DNA from 3 places in the Desulfobaculum senezii genome. Region 2 is predicted to be linked to each of the others. Evidence: predicted binding sites of a transcription regulator. Region 2 holds the regulator's gene; each other region holds the start of a gene.

Region 1 (8,158 bases), on a different contig from region 2:
AGAATTATTTTACGCCGCACCTGAATCCCTTGTGGCTGCCCGTGGCCATGTGGGCCGGGGCGGCTGGCGCGGCGGGGCTTGCCATGGGCGGCGTGTGGGCCGCAGGTGTGGTGGCGGTGCTGGTGGCGCAGGCCGTATGGCTGGGCATCCGCATGCGTCCCTTTGCCAGCCGGGACACGCTGGGTCTGAATCCTGACGGCTCCCTGTCGCTGTGGGGGTTTTATGGATTGGCCGAGGATATTGGCACCCAGATTGGCGACGTCGCCCGGCCCGGCGAGCGCCTGCTTGTCTGGGGCGACCATCCGGCCATGTATTTGTATGCGCGGCGGTATTACTTTGGTCGCCCGCTCTTTTTCCTGTACGGGCACGGCGGACGCCTGCGCTATGAGCAGTGGTTGTTTGGCCTGCTGCGCGATGACCCGCCGGAACTGTTATTATTCTTTAACCGCAAGGTGCAGGATGAATGGGATGTGCAGGCTGTGAGCCGCCGGGCCTGCGCGACGTACCTGCCGGAGCGGCTGTTTCAGGTGGCGGCGTCGGAACCGGGCGCGCCTGCGCATGAGTTTGCGCTGTACCGTTTGGACGTGCGGCAGCGGCGGATGCTGCTCCTTGAGGAGGGGCGCCGTGCGGTGGCCGCCAAGGATATGGCGCTGGCGCGGGAGCGGTTTGACCGCGTGCTGGCCATGGACCCGGACTGCGCCGAGGCCGCCCTGCGTCGTGAGATGCTGGACATGCCCCGCGCGCAGCGCCACCAGTGGCGCGAAGAGCGGGCCGCATCGGCGCAGGATGCGGGCGAAGCGGCGGCGCTTGGGGTACTGCGGGCCGAAGAAGCTATGGAGCGCGGCGACGCCCGGACGGCGGCAAAGCTGCTGGACGAGGCTTTAATGCACTGCGGCGAGGACGTGGGCGCGCTTATCCTGCGGGGCGAGGCCGCCTTTGCCATGGGCGAGCGCGGCGCGGCCATGACGTCTTTCCGCCGCGCGCTGGCGGTGAATCCTTTTAGCGCGGATGCGCTGGTGGATATGGCGGTGGCCTTTTCCATGGAGCGCGCCGTGGATGAGGCGCGGGGACTGCTGGACATGGCGCTGGCCTGCGCGCCGGAGCACGACGGGGCGCGGCAGAGCCTGGCGGCTCTTGGTCTTGCCGCGGAGACTGCCGAAAATCCGGCATAGGTGGACAACGGGAGGCAGTGTGCGACTGGCCCATATATCGCTGAGTTTGGAATACTATCCCGGCATTGCCCGGCAACGCATGGACGAGGCCCGCGCGGCGCGGGCGCTGAGCGGTGACGAATGGGACGTGTACGTCGTGTCCCAGCACTGGGAGTATGGCCGGGACGGGGTGAACATCATCATGCCCGATGTGCCGCGCGCGCTCCTTGGGACCTTTCCCGGGCGCGGGGGGCGCATTTCGTTGTCCGGACGGGCGCTCACCCTCAATCTTGGTCCGGCGCGGGGGGCGTTCAACAGGGCGGTAGAGCGCCTTGCTCCGGAGTATGACGTGGTTGTGGCGCGGTATTATCCCGGCGAGATTGTCAGCACGCCCCTGCGTCACCGCGAGAACGTCATTTTTTTGCACCACACGCTGGCCGTGAATGAAATGGGACTGCGCGGGCGATTGCCCGCGTGCGTGGAGCGCGTCACCGGACCGCGCCGTCAGGCCGGAGCACTGGCCATAGCGGGAGTGACGCCGGAAATCGCGCAGGCCGAGGCGCGGCGGGCGGGCAACGTCCACTGGCTGGTGCATCCCAATGCCATAGAGGTTGACCGCTTTGCCCCAAGCGGCGGCGGCTATGTGGAGCGCGGCGGGCCGCTTCGCCTTGTGATGGTGGCCGGGGAGTTTCAGCCGTGGCACGGGCTGGATGTGATTTTGGAGCGCATGGCCAAGGCGCCTGCCGCACCGGCCTTTGAACTGCACATCGCCGGACAGATGGACAAGCGCCTGCGGGAGCGGGTGTTCGGACTGTCGCGCATTGCGTGGCACGGCGTGCTGGGGCGCAACGAGGTGGACCGCCTGCTGTCCACGGCGGACATTTGCCTTGGCAGTATGGCCATGCACCGGGTGGGGCTGACCCAAGGCTCGTCCATCAAGGTACGCGACGCCTTGGCGCGCGGCATTCCTGTGGCTGCGGGCTGTGCGGACCCGGCCCTGCCGGAGGACTATCCGTGGTACCACCGCCTTGGGGCGGACTGGCAGTGGGATGATGTGCTGGAGTTCGCGAGGCTTTCGCGGGATGTCCCCCGCGCCGAGGTGTCAGCCTCGGCGCGGGAGCATATTGATTATGTGCCGGTTATGCGCCGGTTTCTGGAAACGCTTCATCCGCTTCTGCATCGCTCGAAGGCGCATCGTCCTCAGGAGTGATGGGGTCCCAGTCCTGCGTGGTGGCCTCGCGCCAGCCGGGGAAGGCTTTGGCAAGCACCGCGCTGACAAGGGGGCGCAGGGAGGGCCGGTCCTGCGCGCAGGCCGGGATGGCGTCCGGGTACATATTGTGGGTGAGCATGCGCTGTTCGTCGTCCAGACTGTCCCACTTGTTCAGCACCAGAATGCGCGGAATGTCCGCAAGGTCCATGTCGCGCAGGATGTCTTCCACAGCGCCGATGTGGGTTTCCAGCTCGGGATGGCCTGCGTCGGCCACGTGCAGCAGCACGTCTGCGGCGTCCAGTTCCTCAAGGGTGGCGCGGAAGGCTTCCTTGAGTTCGTCGGGCAGTTCGCGGATGAATCCCACGGTGTCCGTGAGGATGATTTCCCGCTCCTCGGGGAAGCGCAGCCGGCGCGTGGTGGGGTCCAAGGTGGCAAAGAGCTTGTCCTCGGCCAGCACCTCACTGCGGGTGAGGGTGTTGAGCAGGGTGGACTTGCCCGCGTTAGTGTAGCCCACGAGGGCGATGACCGGCAGCCCGGCCTTGGCGCGGCGCATGCGCGTGGCCTTGCGGCGTTTGCGCAGGCCGGTGAGCTCCTTCTTGATGCGGGTTATGCGTTCGCGCACGCGGCGGCGGTCCAGTTCCAGCTTGGTTTCACCGGGGCCGCGTCCGCCAATGCCGCCCATCAAGCGGTCCAGCGCGCCGTTTTTGCCCACAAGCCGGGGCAGGGTGTACTGCAGCTGGGCCAGCTCCACCTGCAACTTGCCGGAGCGGGTGGTGGCGTGCTGGGCAAAAATATCCAGAATAAGCTGGGTGCGGTCCAGAATCTTGCGTTCCGTCACGTCGGCAAGGTTGCGCATCTGCGCCGGGGTTAGCACTTGGTCAAAGAGGATGACGCCCGCGTTTTCCTGCAGCGCGGTGACCTCCAGCTCCGCCAGCTTGCCCTTGCCGAGGATGGTTTTGGGGTTCAGGGCGCGCACGCGCTGAATCATGGTGCCGCCAACGTCCAGCCCGGCGGTGTCCGCAAGGTCGGCCAGCTCCGTGAGGGAGATTTCCTGCGCCGGACGCGGGGCTGTGGACACGCTGACAAGGATGGCCCTGTCGCGCTTGCCCGAGGCGTCGCCGCCGGTGGTCAGCACCGCGCCGGAGCGCGCCAACTCGTCCTCAAGGGCTTCCACCTGCGCCAGATAGTCGATGTGGTTTCGGTGGTAGGGCACAGGCCCCATGCGGCGGTAGCTTTTGCCCTCGTCATTGGGGGGCATAAGGGTGGCGTCGTACACATCCACGGGCCCGCCCATGTCGTCCACGGTCAGGGCGGTGATGGCATCAAGGCGCAGAAAGACCATGTCCATGAGGTCTTCCTCGGTGAGGCCTTCGCCCGCAAGGTGGGTGTGCACAAGGCGCAGGCCGCGCAGGCGCCCCGCGCCGCGGCGTGCCCCGGAAATGTCGGGGATATAGATGCCGCCGGGGTCGCCCACCAGCACCATAAACGGCTTGCCTTGCCTGTCGATGAGCAGGGCGATCTGGCGGCTGATGCCGCGTGAGAGGATGGCGAGTTCCCGCGCCTGATCTGGGGTCATGCCCCCGTCATTGGGGTAGCGGCGGGTATAGAGTCGGCTGATGGCCTTGATTTGACTGGGCTTGAGGCCTTGGGTGTTGCCCTGAACTTTTGCGGCTATGGTCTTGTCTCCCTTTCGCGGCCATAGGGCCGCGCGTGGTTTCCCCTTCTGTATACGTTGGCGCGGCGCGGCAGGCAAGGCGCGCCGCAGGGCCGCGCCAATAAAACGCCCCGGCGCAAGCATATGCTTGCGCCGGGGCGTTGTGGCGTCGTCATTATGGCGGCCCGCTAGGCGTCGCGGCCTTCAAGGTAGTCCGCAATCATACCGTCGTAGCGGTTGGTCTGGCGGAAGGTGGCGGCGGCCATATCCTTGCGCAGGGCAAGGGGGGCCTGCATGCCGTTTTCCGACAGGGCGGCGGTGATGCGCTCGTAGTGCTGGGGGCCGGGGGCCACAAGCACGGAGTGGAAGTTTTTGGCGCTGGCGCGCAGCATGCACGGCCCTCCGATGTCAATCTGCTCAATGGCGGCCTTGAGGTCCAGGCCCTGTTTGGCGGCTTCGGCAAAGTTGTAGAGATTGACGCAGATGAGGTCGAAGGGGGCGAGGTCGAGCTCGCCAAGGGTCTTCATGTGGTCGGGGTTGTCCTTGTCGGCGAGGATGCCGGCATGGATGTGGGGGTGCAGGGTCTTGACGCGGCCGTTCATGATTTCCGGAAAGCCGGTCACGTCGCTGACGGAGTGGACGGTGAGTCCTGCGTCCAGAAGCATCCGGCGCGTCCCGCCCGTGGAGAAAAGTTCGACGCCGTTGTCGGCAAGAAAACGTGCAAATTCAACCAGTCCCGTCTTGTCGGTCACGCTCAAAATGGCGCGACGGATTGGCACAAGCTCCATGTCGAATCCTCGCTGAAAGGGTTATCTGTTGGGGAGGCTGTGCCAGAAATTGTGGCGCGAGGCAAGGCAAGACGGCTCCGCCTCCCGCTGGCTGGGGTGCCTGGCACCCCAGCCCCAGCAGCTCTGGTCGGGGCTGGGGAACCAAGCGGGGAGGGGAGATTATAGTGTCATCGGAAAATGCCGGAAGGCGGGAGTTCGGGAGGGAACCAGAACGTCACGCGCGGCGGCTTTTCCGTTATGACCCAAGCTGGTCGAGAAGTTCGCGTGCGGCCTCGTGCGTGGGGTCGCCTTCCAGAATCTTCTCAAGGTGCGTCTTGGCCTCGTCATTGCGGCCAAGGCACGACAGGCAACCCGCCATGGAGTAGCGCACATCGTGCTTGTCGGCATCAATGGCAAGGTAGTTCTCCATGTGGGGCAGGGTTTCTTCAATGCGCTCCAGCGCATGGCCCAGCTGCACCAGCATGAAGATGGCGATGAGGTTCTCGGGGTTCTTTTCGAGGGCTTCGACAAAGTGGCCGAAGGCTTCGTCATTGCGTCCGAGCTCCATTTCCACAAGACCCATGCCGGCGAGGGACTTGTCGTCCGCAGCCACATCGGCGGCCTTGCGGTAGAGGGTCAGCGCCTTTTCAAGCTCGCCCTGCTGCACGGCGATGGTGGCCAGACCCAGATAGGGGTCGGGGTGCACGCCGTTGCAGGAGACGGCTTTGTCGTAATACTCGCGCGCCTTTTCGAGGTCGCCCATGAAGAGATAGCACTCTCCAAGTTCCTTGTTGATCTCGTAATCCAGATGGTTACTCATTGTTTTCCCCTCCACGTGGGACTCTGTAGGGTCAAAATTTTCCGGCACTAAACCATATGCAGATTTCGGGCCAGGTTGCCTGTCTTACGGTCCGGAACTTCGTGCCCGGTGCTTTTTTGTGTGCAACGCACATGCCAAAAAGCTGCGCTATCAGCCATGATTCTTTGACGCTTTTTTGATGCGGCACTGGGCGGTGGAGTGGCGAATCTTTGCACTTTTCCAATCATATCAGTGTGTTAATCGTATTGGCACATCCGTTGCTTTGGTCACAGTGCCTCAAGGTGTGCGGGGGGAGCCCTGCGCCGGGGTGCCGCATGCTGTATGCGGCGAAAATGTAGGAGGAACATGCAATGAAAAGCCTTTTCGGATCGCATCTGAACCTGACCGGAAAAGTCCTGGACATGCGGCTTATGCGTCAAAATGTCGTCATGAGCAATCTGGCGAACCTGACCACTCCGAACTACAAGGCCCGCCGCCTTGAATTCGAAGAGGACTTGCAGGCTGCTCTCGACCTCGACGCCAAGGGCAAAGTGACCAAGACGAAAAAGGACCATATCCCGCACGTTTTTGATGCCAATTCCTTTGGCCCCGATTTGGTGAAGAATCTGAAGCATCGCGTCATCCATGGCGAGGACAATGTGGACCTCGACAAGGAAATGGCGGTCATGGCCAAAAACACCCTGATGTACAACGCCCTGACCACCGTGATGAAGAAGAACTTCGAGGGCCTCAACAAAGTCATCTCTGGAGGAGGGCGATAAGTCATGGCGGATTTCATGACAGCACTGGACATCGCCGCATCCGGCCTGTCCACGGAACGCACCAGCATGAACGTCATCTCCATGAACCTGGCCAACGTCAAAACCACGCGCACGCCCGAGGGCGGCCCCTACCGCAGGCGCAGCGTGGTTCGCGCGTCCACCGATGTGGACTCGCCGTTTTCCAAGGTCATGCAGGACACCATGACGCGCGAACTGCAGGGCAGCCGTGTCCTCGGCATTGCCGAAGACTCCCGGCCCCTCAAGCGCGTCTTTGAACCCGGTCATCCCGATGCCGACGAGCAGGGCTACGTGTCCTACCCGGACATCAACGTCGTTGAGGAAATGACCCACATGCTCACCGCCACCAGAGCCTACGAGGCTGGCGTCACCTCCATCCAGTCGGTGAAGGGCATGTTTAACAAGGCCCTTGAAATCGGCCGCTAGCGCTAAGGGAGCAGAACAATGGTTGATATTCGCAGCGTTGGCCTGAGCGCCTACCGCAGTGCCATGCAGACAGGCAGCATTAACGGCCTGAATGCCACCCCGAACGTGGCCAAGACGGAAAAGAGTTCCTCCAGCTTTGCCACGGCCGTGGATACCGCCGTACGCAAGCAGCGGCTGGACGAGCCCATCACCGCCGCCCGTGCACAGGAGCTGGCCAAGCAGTTCATGGAAGTGGAAAAGCCGTTTTCTGAAACGGTGACGGAATCCCTGACCAAGGTGAACGAACTGCAGGCCGACAAAAAGGCCATGATTGAGGATTTTGCCTCCGGCCGCACCCAGAATGTGCACGAACTGATGATCTCCCTCCAGAAGGCCGGTGTCGCCATGCGGATGACCTCCGCCGTGCGCAACAAGGTCATGGAGGCCTATAAGCAACTGTCGCAGATGCACTTCTAGCGTCTGTTAGCCACACGTAATACTACGGAGCCGTTTCATGCCCTCCTTCGCCAATGACACACTTGAACGAGCCAAGTCTTTCTGGGGAAAGACGACCCTCTCACAGCGCGTGCTGGTCGCCGGTTTGGCCGGGATGGTGATCATCACCTTCTTTCTGCTCATTGTTTGGCTGAACCAGCCGGACTACCGGGTGCTCTACTCCAAGCTCTACGCCGAGGACGCATCCAATATCGTCCAGATGCTGCAAAAGCAGAACGTTGAGTACAAGCTGACCGACGATGGCACCACCATCATGGTGCCCGCAGACCAGGTCTATGACCTGCGCCTCAAGGTGGCTGGCGAGGGCAAGGTGCACGGGCAGGGCATCGGCTTCGAAATTTTCGACGAGGTCAAGGTCGGCCAGACCGACTTTGTCCAGCGCATCAACTATCAGCGCGCCCTGCAGGGCGAACTGGCGCGAACCATCACCGAGTTCCCGCAGGTGGAGCGCGCCCGCGTTCACCTTGTGCTGCCGCACAAGACCCTCTTCATTGAGGAGCAGAGCGATCCGTCGGCGTCCGTTGTCCTGAAGCTGAAGCAGGGCGAGAAGATGAAGCCCGAGGAAGTCACGGGCATCGTCAACCTTGTGTCCATGGCCGTTGAGGGCCTGTCCACGGACCGCATTACCGTGGCGGACACCAAGGGCGAAATCATCTACTCCCCCAAGGAATCCGAGGCGCTGTCCACCACGCAGCTGGAACAGAAAATGAGCGTGGAGCGCGCCCTTGAACTGCGCATTGAGCAGATGCTGTCTCCGCTGTACGGTCCCGGCCGCGTTATCGCCAAGGTCAACGCGGACCTCGACTTCAGCCGGACCACCACCCGCAAGGAAGAGTACGACCCCGACAGCGCCGTG
Region 2 (8,158 bases):
TTCAGACGCGGGCGTAACATTCAAACCTGCGCAGAAGAGACTGCAAGCGAGACGTGTCGACACGCTGACACCATCCACCTATCGGCCACATAACGGCATAACAAAAGACCCGGCAGGAAATTCCTGCCGGGTCTGATGCGTGCTCTATTCAGTCAGACTGAACGGACTGGGTTAGGCGAAAGCCTTGCCCTGGAAGTCCGGAACAACCTGCTTCTTGCGGGACATGCAGCCCTGCAGCCAGAAGGAACGATCGCCAGCGTCCACGCCGAAAGCCTTCTTGAAGACTTCCTTGTCGTCGGACACGAAGAGCATCTCGGTGCCTTCTTTCATGATGTCGGTGAGCATGAGCATCACGGTGTGATGGCCCTTCTCGTCCTTGACCTTCTGAATCTCTTCGTACAGGCCGTCCACGTAGGGCTTAAGGATGTCGAGGTCCACAACTTCCAGCTGGCCGATGCCAACGCCGTTGCCGGCCATGTCGAAGTCCTTGTAGTCGCGGAACACGAGGTCGCGCATGGGGGCACCGTCGACGGCGCTCTTCACCTTGAACATTTCCATGCCGAGTTCGGTCACGTCGGAGATACCGGCGGCCTGAGCCATTTCTTCAACGGCCTTCTTGTCGGCGTCGGTGCAGGTGACGGACTTGAACATAACGGTGTCGGACAGGATGGCGCAAACCATGGCACCAGCGATGCTCTTGGGGATCTCGATGCCGTAGTAGTCGTACATGCCCTTGAGTGCGGTGCAGGTACAGCCAACGGGCCACACCCACATTTCCAGCGGATTCGGGGTAGCCAGGTCGCCCAGCTTGTGGTGGTCGGCCACGGCGACGACTTCCGCTTCGGCGATGTCGGCGGGCAGCTGCGTCAGCTCGGTGGTGTCGACGATGGCGACCTTCTGGCCAGCCACGGAGGTCACAACCTCAGGAGCGGTCAGACCGAACTTTTCCAGAACGAAAGCGGATTCGGGGGTAACCTCGCCCTGAGCGACGGGCTTGGCTTCCATGCCACGCTTGCTGAGCAGGTCGGCAAGGGCAATGGCGGCGACGATGGAGTCAGTATCAGGATTCATGTGACCGAGAACTAACATTGACAAATCCTCCTAACAATGGATTTAGCGCGAAAGCTTAGGCAAGTTGACGCTGTAAGTTTGTGCCAAATAGCACAAAGGTCTTGTCCTGCCAAGAGCCTACGCACTCAAAAAAAATGTATGGGAATCACGGGCCTTTTGGACCATTTCCCGCCAACCGGCGGCTCTGAGCCTACAAAAACTTTGCGCAAAAAGGAACAAGAAAAGCACGCCGCTTAAAAATATCGATAAACCGACAGATATCGGGCCCACAATCAAAAATCAACCCATTGACATAACGGAGTTTTTCGAAATCGCCCGCCTGTCCGCTCTCTCCTGCCAGACGCAAAAACGGCCCGCATGAGGGTACTCATACGGGCCGTTGGTCGCAGAAATTCTGCCGCAATTGGTCTGGGGGTTAAAACGTCCCCAGCGCCGCAAGCGCGGCAATGCCGCCGGCAAGGACAAAGATAAGGGCATAAGCCTTGGCGGAGCGCAGGGACAGCAGTGGCCCAATGGAGGCGGCAATCCACAAATGCCCCCACGTAACAGCGTCCGCGGGCAAATGCAGGAAGCCGCGCATCAGGAAGAAATTCACGATGACGATAAGCACCAGAACGCTGGCCTCAAAAAACGCAAACGACAAGACGCCCATCTGCATGATGGAGCGCCTGACAAGGCGACCCGGCGCGTAGTCGCTGGGGCTGGCGCTCAGGCCGACCTGCGCCTGCAAGCTATTGTAGGAGGCGTTCTGGAAGTTCCTGTGCAGGTACTCCACCCGCGCCGCTATCCACCCAAGGGGCAAGCTGAAGAGCAATGGGAACACCACCTCGGCGGGCGTGGTGAAGCCAAAAAAGTGCACCAAAGTGAGCGCGGCAAGGTTCGCCGCCGCGGCATTGGGAGGTATAAACGTCCCTGCGGGGATGAGGTCGAGCCAGAACAGCTCAAAAAATGCGGAAACACTGAGGGCGAGGGTCATATCGCCGGTGACAAGCCCCCAGATGAGGCCCTGCACCATGGGGCGTTCAATGATGCCGACAGTGACGGCAAAACGCCCGAGAGAGCTCAGGGCAAAAAAAAACCGACCGCCACAACCGTGGCAATGCTCGCAAGCGGAGTTCCTACCATGTTCGTCTCACATGCACGGGTTCCGTCGGCACGCAGCGGAAGTCGAGTTCCACGCCGGTGGACGAGAAATAGCCAAGACAGTCGTTGTCTTCCTCGGAGAGGGAAACGTGGGCACACAGTTGCTGTTTGCCCGGTCCGTAGTGCAGGTTGCCAAGGTTGAGCACCCCAAAGCCGAGGCCATCTTCATGGGCGCGGCGGGCGTCCTCGCACGAGGCGAAGAGGACCAACACATCGGGGTCCGGGTCCGGCCCGAACTTGGCATGCATAAACGCGGCGAGCCCCGCCACGTCCACAAAACACTTCTCCACCCCGTGTGGGATGGCAAGCCCCATAATTTCCTGCCGCAATGGGTCGTGGGCCACGTCGTCATTCGCCACGACAATCCAGCGCGACTTGGTGAAGGGGAGCCACGTTTCGATAATCTGACCATGGATCAGTCTGTTGTCCACGCGCACCCAATACATCTTAGCCTTCCGCGACTTTGCGCCGCAGAATTTCGCCTGCGACGACAATACCCTGACAGCCGGCGCTTGCGGCTTCGCTGGCAAGGCTTTTCAGTTTCATGGATCGGGTACCAAGCACTTTGAGCAGCATGGGCAGATTCACGCCGGTGATGACCTCCAGCGGCCCGGAGCCCATAAGGGACAGGCTGAGGTTGGTGGGAGTGCCACCAAACATGTCGGTCAGCATCAGTACGCCGGCGCCTGCATCGACGCGCTCCACGGCTTCGCGCAGGTTCTGGAGAATTTCGTCCATCTCCTGATCCACGCCCACACCGATGGCTTCGCAGTATTCCTGCTCGCCAAGGATGACCTCGGCGGCATTCAGCAAATGCTCGCCGTACTCCGCGTGGGTGACGATGACCACACCGACTGTCTTGGTTGTCTTTTCGCTCATGATACCCGCTAGCGCGCCACTTACGGCGCGAATGGAATTTCGTCCTTCACCCGCCTCATTCGAGGTCGAGATGCCTGTGCTCAAGAAATACGGAATACTCTGCCTGACGCAGAGAGTCAAAGACGGCTTCGGCCACGGCGACGGACCTGTGCCTGCCGCCGGTGCACCCAATGGCAACCGTCAGCCTGTACCGCCCTTCCCGCGCGTAGCACGGCAGGACATAGTGCAGGAAATCAAGCTGTTTCTCAAGATATTCCCCGCCCTCTGGCGAGCGCAGGACAAAATCGGAAACCGCCTTGTCACGGCCCGTGAGGCTCCGCAGGGACTTTTCAAAATACGGATTCGGCAAAAAGCGCAGGTCAAAGACAAGGTCCGCGTCCGTTGGCACCCCGTGCTTAAAGCCAAAGGTCACCAAATACACGTGCAGGCCATAGCATTTGTCCTGCAGGAAATTCCATTTCTCCTGCAACGTGCGGCGCAGGTCGTGGATGGAATAATCCGAGGTGTCGATGACAAGCTCGGCCAAATCGCGCACCGGGGCGAGCAGGCGGCGCTCCTCCACAAGGGCGCGGTCCAGCCCAACGCCCTGCTCCAGCGGATGCGGACGGCGGGTGGCCGCATACCTGCGGCGCAGGACATTCTCTCCCGCCTCAATGAACACCACGCGCGGCTCCACGCCGCTTTCGGCAAGGATACCCCGTGTCTGTTCCCATTTGGCAGTAAAGTCCGAGTGACGCACGTCCAGCCCAAGGGTCAATCCTCGGTGGTACACTTCTTTCTGACGGCGAAACAGGTCCACGAATTCGGGGATGACATCCGGGGGCAACCCGTCCACGGAGACGAAGCCAAGGTCCTCAAAAACCTTCAGGGCAGTGGATTTGCCCGCTCCGGAAAGACCAGAGAGGATAATGACGGGAAAATCCGGCTCGGTGGCCGCTCCCGGCACGACAGGTTCCATGCTTAGGCTCCCTTGATAAGGCGGACCAGTTCGTCCTTATCGCCAGCCTCCAAGAAGGCCGTGCGGAACTTCTCATCCTTAAGGGTACGGGAGATGTGGGCAAGGATGCGCAGGTGCATCCCGGCCACCTTTTCCGGCGCAAGCACAAGGAAGAAGATGTGGCAGGGCTTAAAATCCAGCGCATCAAAGTCAACGCCCTCGCGGCTTCTGGCGGCAACGACGACGATGTCGTCCAGCCCCTCCAGCTTGCCGTGGGGGATGGCGATGCCGTCGCCGATTCCAGTGGTGCCGAGGGATTCCCGTTCCAGCAGGACGTCCTTGGCCTGTTCAGGGTCAATGCCCTGCACATGCTGCGCAGCCCCGGCCACAAGTTCGGCCAGAACCGAAGACTTGGTTCTGGCCGAAAGTTCAGGGAATATCAAATCGCTATCGACAAAATCTCCGAGCTTCATTCGTACATCCCGGGATCAATGAGGCCGTACTCGCCGGTCTTGCGGCGGTAGATGACATTGACCCGTTCGGTTTCAGCGTTGCGGAACACGAGGAAATCATACTTGAAGGTGTCCAGCTGCATGGCGGCCTCGTCGGCCATCATGGGCTTGGGCGTGTAGGTGTCGGCCTGCACGATGACAGGGCCGGATGCGGCGTCCATGTCCTCGGCGTCGAATCCGCCAAGGGCGGCGACGTCCTCCTGGCGCACGGTATCGCGCGCGCGGCGGCGGTCCTTGTCCTTTTCACGCATCTTGCGGACCTGTGCGGACATCTTGTCCAGCACAAGGTCGATGGAGGAGTACATGTCTTCCGATTCCTCAACGGCGGACATGTTCATATTGTCCCCGGCAAGCGAGACCTCCGCGATGTGGCGAAACTTCTCCACACTCAGGTTGATCTGCAACTCGGCATTGCCGGTATCGGCGTACTTGATCAGCTTTTCAAAGCGCTTGCGGGCATACTGCTTGAGATGGTCCGAAGGCTCGAAATTCTTAAAGGTCAAGCTGATGTTCATCGACGATCCTCCTTAACTGCTGGGGTTGGATCGAATACTCACCATAGAGGAAAGTGTACTTGCATTCAGCCTGAAAATAAAGGGTGTTGTCGCCGCTCCGCCCCTCCTAAAAGACCTGCTTGCGTTTGGAGGAGGACGGTATGCCGAGGGAGCTGCGATATTTGGCAACAGTTCGCCGTGCGATGTTGACCTGAAGCCGCCCTTTGAGGATCTCGGCGATTTTCTCGTCCGAAAGAGGCTTTTTGGTATCTTCCTTTCCGATGAGTTCCTTGATGTGTGCCTTCACGCTCTCGGAGCCGACCTGCGATCCGTCGTCCATACCGAGGGCGCTGTTGAAGAAAAATTTCAGCTCGAACACGCCATGGGGCGTGGACACATACTTGCTGGTGGTAATGCGGCTGATGGTGGATTCGTGCATCTCGATGTCATCGGCCACATCCTTGAGGATAAGGGGCTTCAGACGGGTCACGCCATGCTCAAAGAACCCACGCTGGAAGCGCACAAGACTCTCCATAACCTTATAGAGGGTCCGCTGGCGCTGGTACAGGCTTTTCATCAGCCACTGGGCGGAACGCAGGCGCTCGTGCAGGTATTCCTTCTCCGGCGCGCCGCGCCCATCCTTCACGGAATCAAGATAGAAATCATTGACCGTCAGCTGCGGCAAACCGTCGTCATTGAGCACGATGACGAAGTCATCCTCGTACTTGTAGACGTGCACATCCGGGCTGACGTACTGCGCCTCGCCACTGCCAAAGGCAGCACCGGGCATGGGGTCGAGGGTTTGCAGAAAGTCGAGGTATTCCTTGAGGCCTTCAAGGGTGAGGCGGAACTTGCGCGCCAGCGGCTTGTAGCGGCGCTTTTCAAGGTCCTCCAGGTGGTCGCTGACGAGGGAGTGCAGGATGGGGTCGTCGTAGCCGTTGACCTCCAGCTGCACAAGCAGACACTCGCGCGGGTCGCGGGCGGCAACGCCCACGGGGTCCATGCGCTGGACGCGGTGCAGCGTTTCCTCCACGGCGTCCACGGAGCACTTGGCTTCCTCGGCGATTTCCTCAACGGTGCTTTGCAGGTAGCCCTGCGAGCCAAGGTTGCCAAGGATGACCTCTGCGATGTTCACCTGCTCCGGCGTCATGTCCGAGAGGCGGATCTGCCATTCCAGATGCCCTTCCAGCGATGGCTTGGACGAAAGGCGGGCCTCAAAGGACAAGCCCTCCTCCGGGATTTCCGCTTCACGCGCCGAGGACTGCCGCCCCGTGGAAGAGAACTCCCCGAGGTAGTTTTCCCAATCCGCGCCCTGCATCGCGTCCTGATCGCCAACGCCATCGGCCATGGCTTCGCCGTTATCTACGGCTTCTGCCGACCGGGCGTCCTGCTCGGCCTCGGCCTTCTCCTGCGACGGCTCGACGGCGGCCTCCTCCAGAAGGGGATTCTCGAGGAGTTCCTGCTGGACCATGTCCACCAACTCCACGCGGGAGAGCTGCAGCAGCTTGATGGCCTGCTGCAACTGCGGTGTCATGACCAGTTGCTGAGAGAGCTTGAGTTGTTGTCGTAGTTCAAGTGCCATGTTGGCTTATGTCTTCTTGCGAAATGTTGGCGTTGCAGATTCCGTATCAGGCTGCCCCGTCAAAGGGGGCGGAAGTGCGACAGTGCCTACGGCATCTAAAAAAAATGGTGCTTGTGCGGACTTCGTTACCGACCGCACAAGCACCATGCCACATTCACAACAAGCTTGCAACCAAGACTGGCAAGGTTCTTGAATATAGGGATTTATATAGAATTTCCGGAAGGTTACAGGCAGAACGTCTCGCCAAGGTAGACCCGGCGAGCCTTAGGATCGGCACAAATTTCTTCCGGAGTGCCGCTCAGGATGATGCGGCCTTCGTAGACAAGGTAGGCCCTGTCGCAAATACGCAGGGTTTCGCGGACGTTATGGTCGGAAATGAGCACGCCAATGCCCTTCTCTTTCAGCCCGCGTACAATTCCTTGTATGTCATCCACGGCGATGGGGTCAATCCCCGCAAAAGGCTCATCCAGCAGCATGAATTTCGGATTCAGAATAAGCGCGCGGGCGATCTCGAGCCGCCTGCGCTCACCGCCGGAGAGGTGCATGGCCTTCTGGTCCGCAAGGCGCGTGATGCCAAGCTCGTCCAGCAGCTGGTCCGCGCGCCGCTTCTGCTCTGCGCTGTCCAGCCCGCTCTGCTCCAGAATAATCTCCAGATTCTGCCGCACGGACAGCTTTTTGAAGATGGAGCTTTCCTGCGGCAGATAGCTCATGCCGAGGCGGGCGCGCTCGTGCAGGGGCAGCATGGTGATGGCCTCGTCGTCAAGGTGCACTGCGCCGCCGTTGGGCTTGATGATGCCCGCCAGCATGTAGAACGTGGTGGTCTTGCCCGCGCCATTAGGGCCAAGCAGACCAACAACCTCGCCCTGCGCCACATTGACGGCGATATCCTGCACAACCTTGCGCTGCCCATAGATCTTGCACAGATCATTGGCTGAAAGGACACTCATGCTACTTGCCGCCCCCGTCAGCCGGGGTGAAGAAGATGGCTTCCACGGGTGCGTCGCCGCTTTCCACTTCGCTACGGTTATCCTTGAGCCACAGGCGGATAATCTTGCCGGCGATGCTATTTTCGCCATCCTTGAGCACGGGCTTGCCGGTGAGGGTCAGCAGACCATCTTCGGCGGTGTACACAGCCTTGCGGCAGGTGCCGGTCTTGCCCTCGCGCTTCAGGCGTACGTTGCCGGTGGCGACAATTTTCCGGATGGTTCCGGGCGTATCCGGCGTATTGGACGGGGTGAGGTGCACTGTCATCTTGTCGGACCAGATTTTCATATCCGGCCGGGTGACGAGCACATCTCCCGTAAAGACGACGGTCTTGCCGCTTTCGTCGTAAACGGTTTTCTGAGAGGTGATTTTGGTCGGTACGGTATCGGCGGCCGCGGCAAAGGCCAGCGAGGCCGCTACGAGCACACCCGCAAGAGCGAGTGCGGCGGTGCGTGCAAACGTCTTCAAGGCTACTTCTCCCTGCCCGGGGCGGCCATGCCGTCCATGACGGACTCCACGCCCCCGGTGGCGGTGATGACATTGGTGGAAAGATCAT
Region 3 (8,158 bases), on a different contig from region 2:
AGTCAACGCCATCCAGCGAGGTTGGCGCGTCGTCTGTGGCTTCCATGTCCAGATCAATGACCGGAACATCGTCCTCCGCCGGCTGCGGGGCGACTGCGGGCATGGAGTAGGCGGCCTGAAGCTCCTCCACCATGCTGCCCAGACCGGCCTTGATGCCGCGGCTCATGACAAGGTTGTCACCGTCAAAGACATCAATGCGCGACCAGCCGCGGCCGATGAAGACCGAGGCGCAGGTTCCGGCGCCGCGCGCCAAATCCGTAGAGCGGATGGCGGTTTGCAGGGCCAGAGGCGGGATGGTCGCGCCTGCGGGCTCAAAGCCGGCATCGCGCAGCATATCCACGGAGCGTTTGAGGGCCTTGCGGGGCACGGTGTAGGCGATGGCCTGCAACTTGGGGATGCCCTTGTCCAGCACCTCGCCCTGCACTTCAAAGTCCAGAAGCTGTTCGGCTTCATTGATGGACTTGTCGCGTTTGATGGCCCAGCAGAATGTTTCGGATTCGCGCTTTTTGGGCACCTTGGGGATGCGCACGCGCCACAGGTCGGCCTCCGCAGTGGGGACAAGCACCCAGATGTCGGGATTGGCGCTGCCTGCAACGGCGGAAATTTGCATGCGAAGGAACTCGGCAAAGCCCGCGCTGCCCGGTCCGGCTTGCGGCGGGTAGGGGGTTTCGCGCAGGGTGCGGAGCATGGTGCGGCCGCCGCTGCGTTCCATAACGGCAATGCGCAGCGCGTACGGGGCAATGTCCAGCCCAAGGGTGATGCCCTTGGCCTTGCCGCCACGCAGTGCGCCGCGTGTGTCCTTTGGTGATGTGGAGCCGTCTGCCGATTGAACGGTTGACGCCGTCGTCTCAGCCACGTGAGCTGACGGTGCTGATGAGGCGTCCCCCCGGATCGTCCTCAGCAGGCGCTCCGTAGAGCTAGAGTCATTACGAGTCGCCAATTCCCCCTCCGTCTCAGCAAGCGGCCAGCGGCGCGCCCCTGCGATTGGGTGGTCGTGAACAGGATGTGGCCGACATGGCCACAAGGAAATATTTCCAAATTAATAAAAGCAAGGGGTGTGTCCCGCGCACCTTCCCCCCCCGAGATAGCGCGCAAAAAAGGAACGACCTATTACAAACACCGTTTACGTTATGTCAATGCCATTGCCAAGAAAATAGGGGTGTCTCCCTATTAGGCTGGGAATTGATAGGTATTTCCCATGGGAAAGGCTGGCTGGACTGGTGCGCAGGAGCGCGTCTTCCGCACGTCCAATGCGGGGGCCGCGGAGCCGTCTGCGACGCGGCTTCGCACAGCAGCGCGCCATAGACCCGTTGCCGTCCCCGGTGTGTGTCTTGGCCTTCCGTTTGCGCGCAAAAGCGGGCATGCTGAAGCTGACGCGTGTGGGCATGGGGGGTGCACTGTGGCACTGCCATTGCAAAAAACCACGGCGGGCCAACACTTTTCGTAAACGGCCATATCGTTGTAAGCGCAATTATATTGCGATGGCAATACATGAAATCAGCATCTGAGGTTTGGGATGAAGAGGCGTATTTTGCGGCTGGTGCTGCCTGTGCTCTGCGCGCTTGTGTGTGTGCTGCCGTTTGGCGGTGACGCGGGCGCGGCTCCGGTGCGGGGGAATATCCTGTACCTGAACTCCTACCATGACGGGTATTCGTGGTCCGACGATATATTCGAGGGACTGCGCGAAGGCTTGCAGGGCCACAGCGAGGTGGAGTTGCAGGTGGAGTACATGGACTACAAGAAGTACGAACTCGGCTTCCTGTCGTCCCTGCTTGGCGATTTGTACAAGCGCAAATTCCGGGGCATGCACTTTGACGTCATTGTCCTGTCCGACAATAACGCATTCAATTTCTATCTTGAGCGCGGGGCGGAGCTGTTTCCCGGCGTTCCGGCAGTATTCTGCGGCATCAACGACTTTTCGCCCGAGGTGATCTCCGGGCGCGACATGACGGGCGTGGTGGAAAACTTTGACGTGGCCGATACCCTCGGCATCGCCCTGAAGTTCCACCCTGAAAAGAAGCGCCTTGTCATTATCGGTGATGAATCCGTTACCGGTGTGGCCATCCGAAACCAGCTGCTGGACGCCACCCCCCGCTTCAAGGACCGGCTGGACGTTGAGTACTGGTCCGGATTCGACACCGACGAACTGCGCAAGCAGGTGCGCGAGGCCTCGGACGACACGTTTTTCTTCTTCATCCCCTTCTATCAGTCCATCAAGGGGCGCTTTTATTCCGCGGCGGAGCTATTGGAGATTGCGTCTCGGAATACGTCGTCGCCCATCTACTCCAGTTGGGAGTTTCTCCTAGGGCATGGGATTGTTGGCGGAAAGCTGCTTTCCGGGCAGGAGCATGGGCGCAAGGCCGCAGAACTCGCCCTTCGCGTGCTGGGCGGTGAGCGGGCTGGGGATATCCCCGTGGTGCATTCCACCCCCAGCCGTTTCGAATTCGACTACAACCAGCTGCAGAAGATGGGCATTGATGAGAGCGAATTGCCCGTGGACAGCATCATCGTCAACGCGCCGAAGGCGTTTTACGAGGTGGACCGCGGGCTGTTTTGGACCATCATGGTCAGTTTCTTCCTGCTGATGGTGACGACGCTGTTTCTTGTGCGCAATATCGCCCGCCGCCGCATGGCGGAGATGGAGATGGAAAAGCAGCTGTCCTTTCAGGAAATCCTCATGGACACCATCCCCATGCTGGTGACGTGGAAGGGCCGCAAGCAGATTTACCTTGGCGCAAACCGCTACTTTGCGGATTTCTTTGGCCTTGCCTCGCCCAGCAAGATTATTGGGCGCAAGGAATCCGCCATCCCGGTGCTCAATGACTATCTGCAATGGGATGAGCCGCTGGACAGGCAGGTCATGGAGACGGAGCGCCCCATCCGCCGCCAGCGCCGCACGGTCATCAACGCCAAGGGCCAGACCTGCGTGCTGGAAGTGAACAAGGTGCCCCTGCTCGACGAGAAGGGCAATGTCATGGGCACCCTGACCACGGGTGAGGACGTCACCAAGGAAGCCAACCTTGAAAAGCAGCTGCTCCAGTCGCAAAAGATGGAAGCCATCGGCACGCTGGCGGGCGGCATTGCCCATGATTTCAACAATATCCTGACATCCATCATCAACTCCACGGAGCTGGCCCAGCTGGATGTGGACACCCAGACCCCGGCGGGGCAGGATTTGGAGCGCGTGCTCAAGGCCGCGCAGCGCGGCAGTGGATTGGTCAAAAAAATTCTGACCTTCTCGCGCCCCTCGCAGGAGGGCTTCCAATATGTCAAGATTGAGGACGTGGTGCGCGACGCCGTGGGCCTGCTCAAGGCCTCTCTGCCGCGCAATATCAAGGTCACCACGCAGATAGGCAATGAAATGGGCACCTGCCTTGCGGACCCGACGCAGATTCATCAGGTGGTGATGAACCTGTGCACCAACGCCTTCCACGCGCTGCGGCCCACGGGCGGGCGGCTGGAGATTACGCTGGAGACCGAGGAAATCGACGTCTCCACCTCCGAGCTGCGCAACCTGCCGCCGGGCAGTTATGCGGTGCTGACCGTGGCGGACAATGGGCCCGGCATTCCGCCTGAGATTGTGGACAAGATTTTTGATCCGTTCTTTACCACCAAGGGCAAGGCCGAGGGAACCGGCCTTGGTCTCGCCGTGGTGCTGGGCATCATCAAGGTGCACAAGGGCAGTGTGGAAGTGACCAGCGCGCCGGGAATGCGGACCGCTTTCGTCGTCAGATTGCCACGCGTGGCAAAAGAGACTGGCGAGAGTGCCGGGAGCGTGGTATCCGCAACTCCCGGACAGGGACGCATCCTCTTCGTCGAAGACGACCCGGACCAGCTGGCCACCATCCCCCGCGTTTTGGAAATGCTGGGATACCGTGTGGTGCCCGTGCACGACGCGGCAGCCGGGCTGGACCGCATCGCCCACGACGACACGCCGTTTGACCTCGTCATCACGGACTATGACATGCCGGGGCAAAACGGTGTGGAATTGGCCCGCAGTCTTGCCGAGGTGTCGCCCGACATGCCCGTGCTCATGGTCTCCGGACGCGAGCGGGCGGTGCAGGCGGCGCAGGCCATGCCGAACATCGTGAAGGTTGTGCTTAAACCCTACGACAGAAACACCCTGTCCGAAGCCATAAGGGAAATCTTGCAGACCAATGCTCAATGACGAGAACATATTCGGGAACATCCTCGTTGTGGACGACGACCCCGAGGTCCGCGGGACCATGGAGAGCCTGCTGGGGCGTATGCTCCTGCACTGCGAAACCGCGGGCACGCTGGCTGATGGCCTGCGGGCCATGCGCGAGCGCGACTTCGACGTGGTCTTCCTCGACGTCCGTCTGCCCGACGGCAACGGACTGGATGCGCTTCCCGAAATCAAATCCATCCCCGGTTCGCCGGAAGTCATTATCCTCACCGGGCAGGGTGACCCGGATGGGGCGGAATTGGCTATTCAGGGCGGCGTGTGGGACTATTTGGTCAAGCCAACGCCCATCAAGCAGACCATGCTCAGCGTGCAGCGCGCCCTCAAATACCGTGAGGAAAAGCGCGCCGAAGCTCCGGTCATTGCCCTGAACCTTGAAAATGTGGTGGGCCATGGCCCCGGCATGCACACCGTCTTTGACCAGATGGCGCAGGCCGCGCGCTCGGCCTCGTCCACCCTTATCACCGGCGAGACCGGCACGGGTAAGGAACTCACAGCCCGCACCATCCACGAAAACGGTCCCCGCCGCGACGGGCGTTTTGTGGTGGTGGACTGCGCCTCCCTCACCGAAACGCTGGTGGAGAGTACGCTCTTCGGCCACCGCAAGGGCGCGTTCACCGGCGCGGATAAGGACCGTACCGGTCTGGTCAAAATGGCCGACGGCGGCACCCTGTTCCTCGACGAAGTCGGCGAGATGCCCCTTTCCCTCCAGAAGTCCTTCCTGCGCGTTTTGCAGGAAAAGCGCTTTAGGCCCGTGGGGTCTACGCAGGAGGAAAAGAGCGACTTCCGCCTCATTGCGGCCACCAACAAGGACCTTGAGTCCATGGTCCGGGACAGCGACTTCCGCGAGGACCTGCTGTTCCGCCTCAAGACCATCACCATTGAACTGCCGCCCCTGCGCAGCCGCGCCGAGGACATCCGCCCGCTGGCCATTCATCACATCAACAAGCTGTGCGAGGACTACAAGCTGCCCGTCAAGGGCTTTGGGTCGGACTTTTTTGATGTGCTTGGAGCCTATGGCTGGCCCGGCAACGTCCGCGAGCTGTTCAACGTGCTGGAGCGCGCCTTTGTGGCCTCCGGGCAGGAGAAGACGCTGTACGCCATGCATCTGCCGCAGGACGTGCGCATCAAGGTTGCCAAGGCCACGCTGGAGGGCGGCAAGGACGACCAGCCCGCATCCAGCGCGCCCGGCATGCCGCCTGCCGGTGGCCCGGCGCAGGACGCCGCCTCGTGGCTGGAGGCGCAGTTTGACGGCGAGGTGCCCAGCCTCAAGGACTTCAAGTCCCGCATGGAAAAGCATTATCTGGAGTATCTTCTCCAGCGCTATGACGGCGAACTGTCTACAATTCTTGAGATTTCCGGTCTTTCTCGCTCGCATTATTACGCGCTGCTGAAGAAGATGGGCATCTCCTCAAAATGATGTTTCGGCTGTCCTTTTTTTCAGACAGCTGACACTTTGTCCGAAAAAACAGACCGCGGGCCGGTCCCGGGGGGCGGATGCCGTCCACCCGTTGATTTCAGCGCTTCGGCGGATTTTTTGTGGACAACTTATACTCGAAATGGAAGGAAGAAGATGGTAGTGGCTGTATGCCACTGGTTGAGCGAATAAACAGGTGCGTGGGCATTTCGTCCGAAAAAACAGACTTTCCGGCCGCGGAAGTGGCCGGTGGGTTCGTACGGTTTATCGCCAATTTCCCGGTTTTGCAGGGAAAAAGAAATGGTAAGGTTCTGGCACGGTTCTTGTTGGCTTTGTGGCGCTTTTCCCACATGTCCGCGGGTTCCGTGCCGATGCATCGGAAACCGTTTCATGAATCTTAAGGAGAGGATTTATGCCTAAACACATGAAGACCATGGATGGCAATACAGCCACTGCGCATATCGCATATGCGCTGTCCGACTGTTCCGCCATCTATCCCATCACCCCGTCGTCCACAATGGGCGAGGTGGCTGATGAAATGGCAGCACAGGGCCGCAAGAACATCTTCGGCCAGATTGTGAACGTCAAGCAGATGCAGTCCGAGGCGGGCGCCGCTGGTGCCGTTCACGGTTCCTTGGCTGCCGGCGCGCTGACCTCTACGTTCACCGCGTCTCAGGGTCTGCTGCTGATGATCCCCAACATGTACAAGATCTCCGGCGAGCTGCTGCCCGGCGTGTTCCACGTCTCCGCACGCGCTCTTGCCGCGCACGCTCTGTCCATCTTTGGCGATCATCAGGACGTCATGGCCTGCCGCCAGACTGGCTTCGCCATGCTGGCCTCCGCATCCGTGCAGGAAGCCATGGACCTCGCTCTGGTCGCGCACCTGTCCGCCATCGACAGCAACGTTCCGTTCATGCACTTCTTTGACGGCTTCCGTACCTCTCATGAGATTCAGAAGATCGAAGTCATCGACTACGAGGACATCAAGAAGATCGTTAACTGGGAAGCCATCGAAGAGTTCCGCCAGCGCGGAGCCAATCCGGAACACCCCGAGATTCGCGGCACCGCCCAGAACCCCGATATCTACTACCAGGGTCGCGAGGCATGTAACTCGTTCTACAACGAGCTGCCCTCCATCGTTCTGGAGAACATGAAGAAGGTCGAGTCCATCACCGGCCGCCGCTACCGCCTGTTCGACTACGTCGGCCACGAGGAAGCTGAGCGCGTCATCATCGCCATGGGCTCCGGCTGTGAAGCCATTGAAGAGGTCATCAACCACCTCGTCGCCAAGGGCGAGCGCGTTGGCCTCGTGAAGGTGCGCCTGTTCCGCCCCTGGTCCACCGACGCTCTGCTGTCCGTGGTGCCGGCTACCGCCACCTCCATCACCGTGCTCGACCGCACCAAGGAACCCGGCGCACTGGGCGATCCGCTCTACCAGGACGTCTGCACCGCTTTCATGGAACGCGGCGAAATGCCCACCATCGTTGCCGGCCGCTACGGCCTGGGCTCCAAGGAGTTCACCCCCGGCATGGTCAAGGCCATCTTCGACAACATGAAGGTGAACCAGCCCAAGACCAAGTTCAACGTGGGCATCAACGACGACGTCACCCACACTTCCCTCGAAGTGTCCGACGTGGTCGACACCACCCCCGAAGGCACCGTGCAGTGCAAGTTCTGGGGCCTGGGTGCCGACGGCACCGTTGGCGCCAACAAGAGCGCCATCAAAATCATCGGCGACAACACCGACATGTTCGCACAGGGATACTTCGCCTACGACTCCAAGAAGTCCGGCGGTATCACCATCTCTCACCTGCGCTTCGGTGAAAAGCCCATCCAGTCCACCTACCTCATCAACCATGCCGACTACGTGGCCTGTCACAACCCGGCCTACGTGCACCAGTACGACCTGCTGGACGGCATCAAGGACGAAGGCGTGTTCGTGCTGAACTGCCCCTGGTCTGTTGAGCAGATGGAAAAAGAAATCCCCGCTTCCCTCCGCCGCGAAATCGCTGAGAAGAAGCTCAAGTTCTACACCATCGACGCCGTGAAGATCGCTGGCGAAGTGGGCCTTGGCGGCCGTATCAACATGGTCATGCAGACCGCGTTCTTCAAGCTCGCCAACGTCATTCCCTTCGATCAGGCCGTGAAGCTCCTCAAGGACGCTATCGTCAAGGCCTACGGCAAGAAGGGCGAAAAGATCGTCAACATGAACCACCAGGCTGTGGACAAGGCCGCCGACGCTATCGTCGAGGTCAAGGTGCCCGAGTCCTGGCTGACTGCTGCCGATGACTGCTGCCGCGGCGGCAAGGCCGAGCCCGAGTACATCACCGACGTGGTTCGTCCCATCCTCGCCCAGAAGGGCGACGATCTGCCCGTGTCCGCCTTCGAGGCTGACGGTCTGGCTCCTGTTGGCACCGCTGCCTTTGAAAAGCGCGGCGTTGCCATCAACGTGCCCGAGTGGATCCCCGAAAACTGCATCCAGTGCAACCAGTGCTCCTTCGTGTGCCCCCACGCCGCCATTCGTCCCTTCGTGGCCA

What was found. Region 2 encodes sigma-54, which starts transcription at its own class of promoters, with help from an activator protein. Its sites were predicted from a motif close to CTGGCACGGNNNNTGCTT; they were not measured.
Region 1: flgB (flagellar basal body rod protein FlgB) is a predicted target of sigma-54. The motif match lies at 5,848-5,865, and genes of this name have one in related genera.
Region 3: nifJ (pyruvate:ferredoxin (flavodoxin) oxidoreductase) is a predicted target of sigma-54. The motif match lies at 5,933-5,950, and genes of this name have one in related genera.

Annotation. Positions count from the first base shown of each region.
Region 1 covers NZ_BAAHYU010000001.1:124,056-132,213, forward strand. The annotation lists gene ACYQ2T_RS00530 (tetratricopeptide repeat protein) at 1-1,172, shown strand, start outside; gene ACYQ2T_RS00535 (glycosyltransferase) at 1,192-2,361, shown strand; gene hflX (GTPase HflX) at 2,291-3,937, opposite strand; gene ACYQ2T_RS00545 (IMP cyclohydrolase) at 4,204-4,803, opposite strand; gene ACYQ2T_RS00550 (tetratricopeptide repeat protein) at 5,039-5,602, opposite strand; gene flgB (flagellar basal body rod protein FlgB) at 5,953-6,363, shown strand; gene flgC (flagellar basal body rod protein FlgC) at 6,367-6,807, shown strand; gene fliE (flagellar hook-basal body complex protein FliE) at 6,826-7,263, shown strand; gene fliF (flagellar basal-body MS-ring/collar protein FliF) at 7,301-8,158, shown strand, end outside.
Region 2 covers NZ_BAAHYU010000002.1:1,564,494-1,572,651, reverse strand. The annotation lists gene ACYQ2T_RS07825 (manganese-dependent inorganic pyrophosphatase) at 172-1,095, opposite strand; gene ACYQ2T_RS07820 (PTS sugar transporter subunit IIC) at 1,487-2,101, opposite strand; gene ACYQ2T_RS07815 (PTS sugar transporter subunit IIB) at 2,190-2,660, opposite strand; gene ACYQ2T_RS07810 (PTS sugar transporter subunit IIA) at 2,662-3,093, opposite strand; gene rapZ (RNase adapter RapZ) at 3,149-4,051, opposite strand; gene ACYQ2T_RS07800 (PTS sugar transporter subunit IIA) at 4,054-4,503, opposite strand; gene hpf (ribosome hibernation-promoting factor, HPF/YfiA family) at 4,500-5,057, opposite strand; gene rpoN (RNA polymerase factor sigma-54) at 5,164-6,618, opposite strand; gene lptB (LPS export ABC transporter ATP-binding protein) at 6,843-7,565, opposite strand; gene ACYQ2T_RS07780 (LptA/OstA family protein) at 7,567-8,070, opposite strand; gene lptC (LPS export ABC transporter periplasmic protein LptC) at 8,073-8,158, opposite strand, start outside.
Region 3 covers NZ_BAAHYU010000003.1:726,974-735,131, forward strand. The annotation lists gene ACYQ2T_RS12300 (hypothetical protein) at 1-856, opposite strand, end outside; gene ACYQ2T_RS12305 (ATP-binding protein) at 1,517-4,168, shown strand; gene ACYQ2T_RS12310 (sigma-54-dependent transcriptional regulator) at 4,158-5,624, shown strand; gene nifJ (pyruvate:ferredoxin (flavodoxin) oxidoreductase) at 6,034-8,158, shown strand, end outside.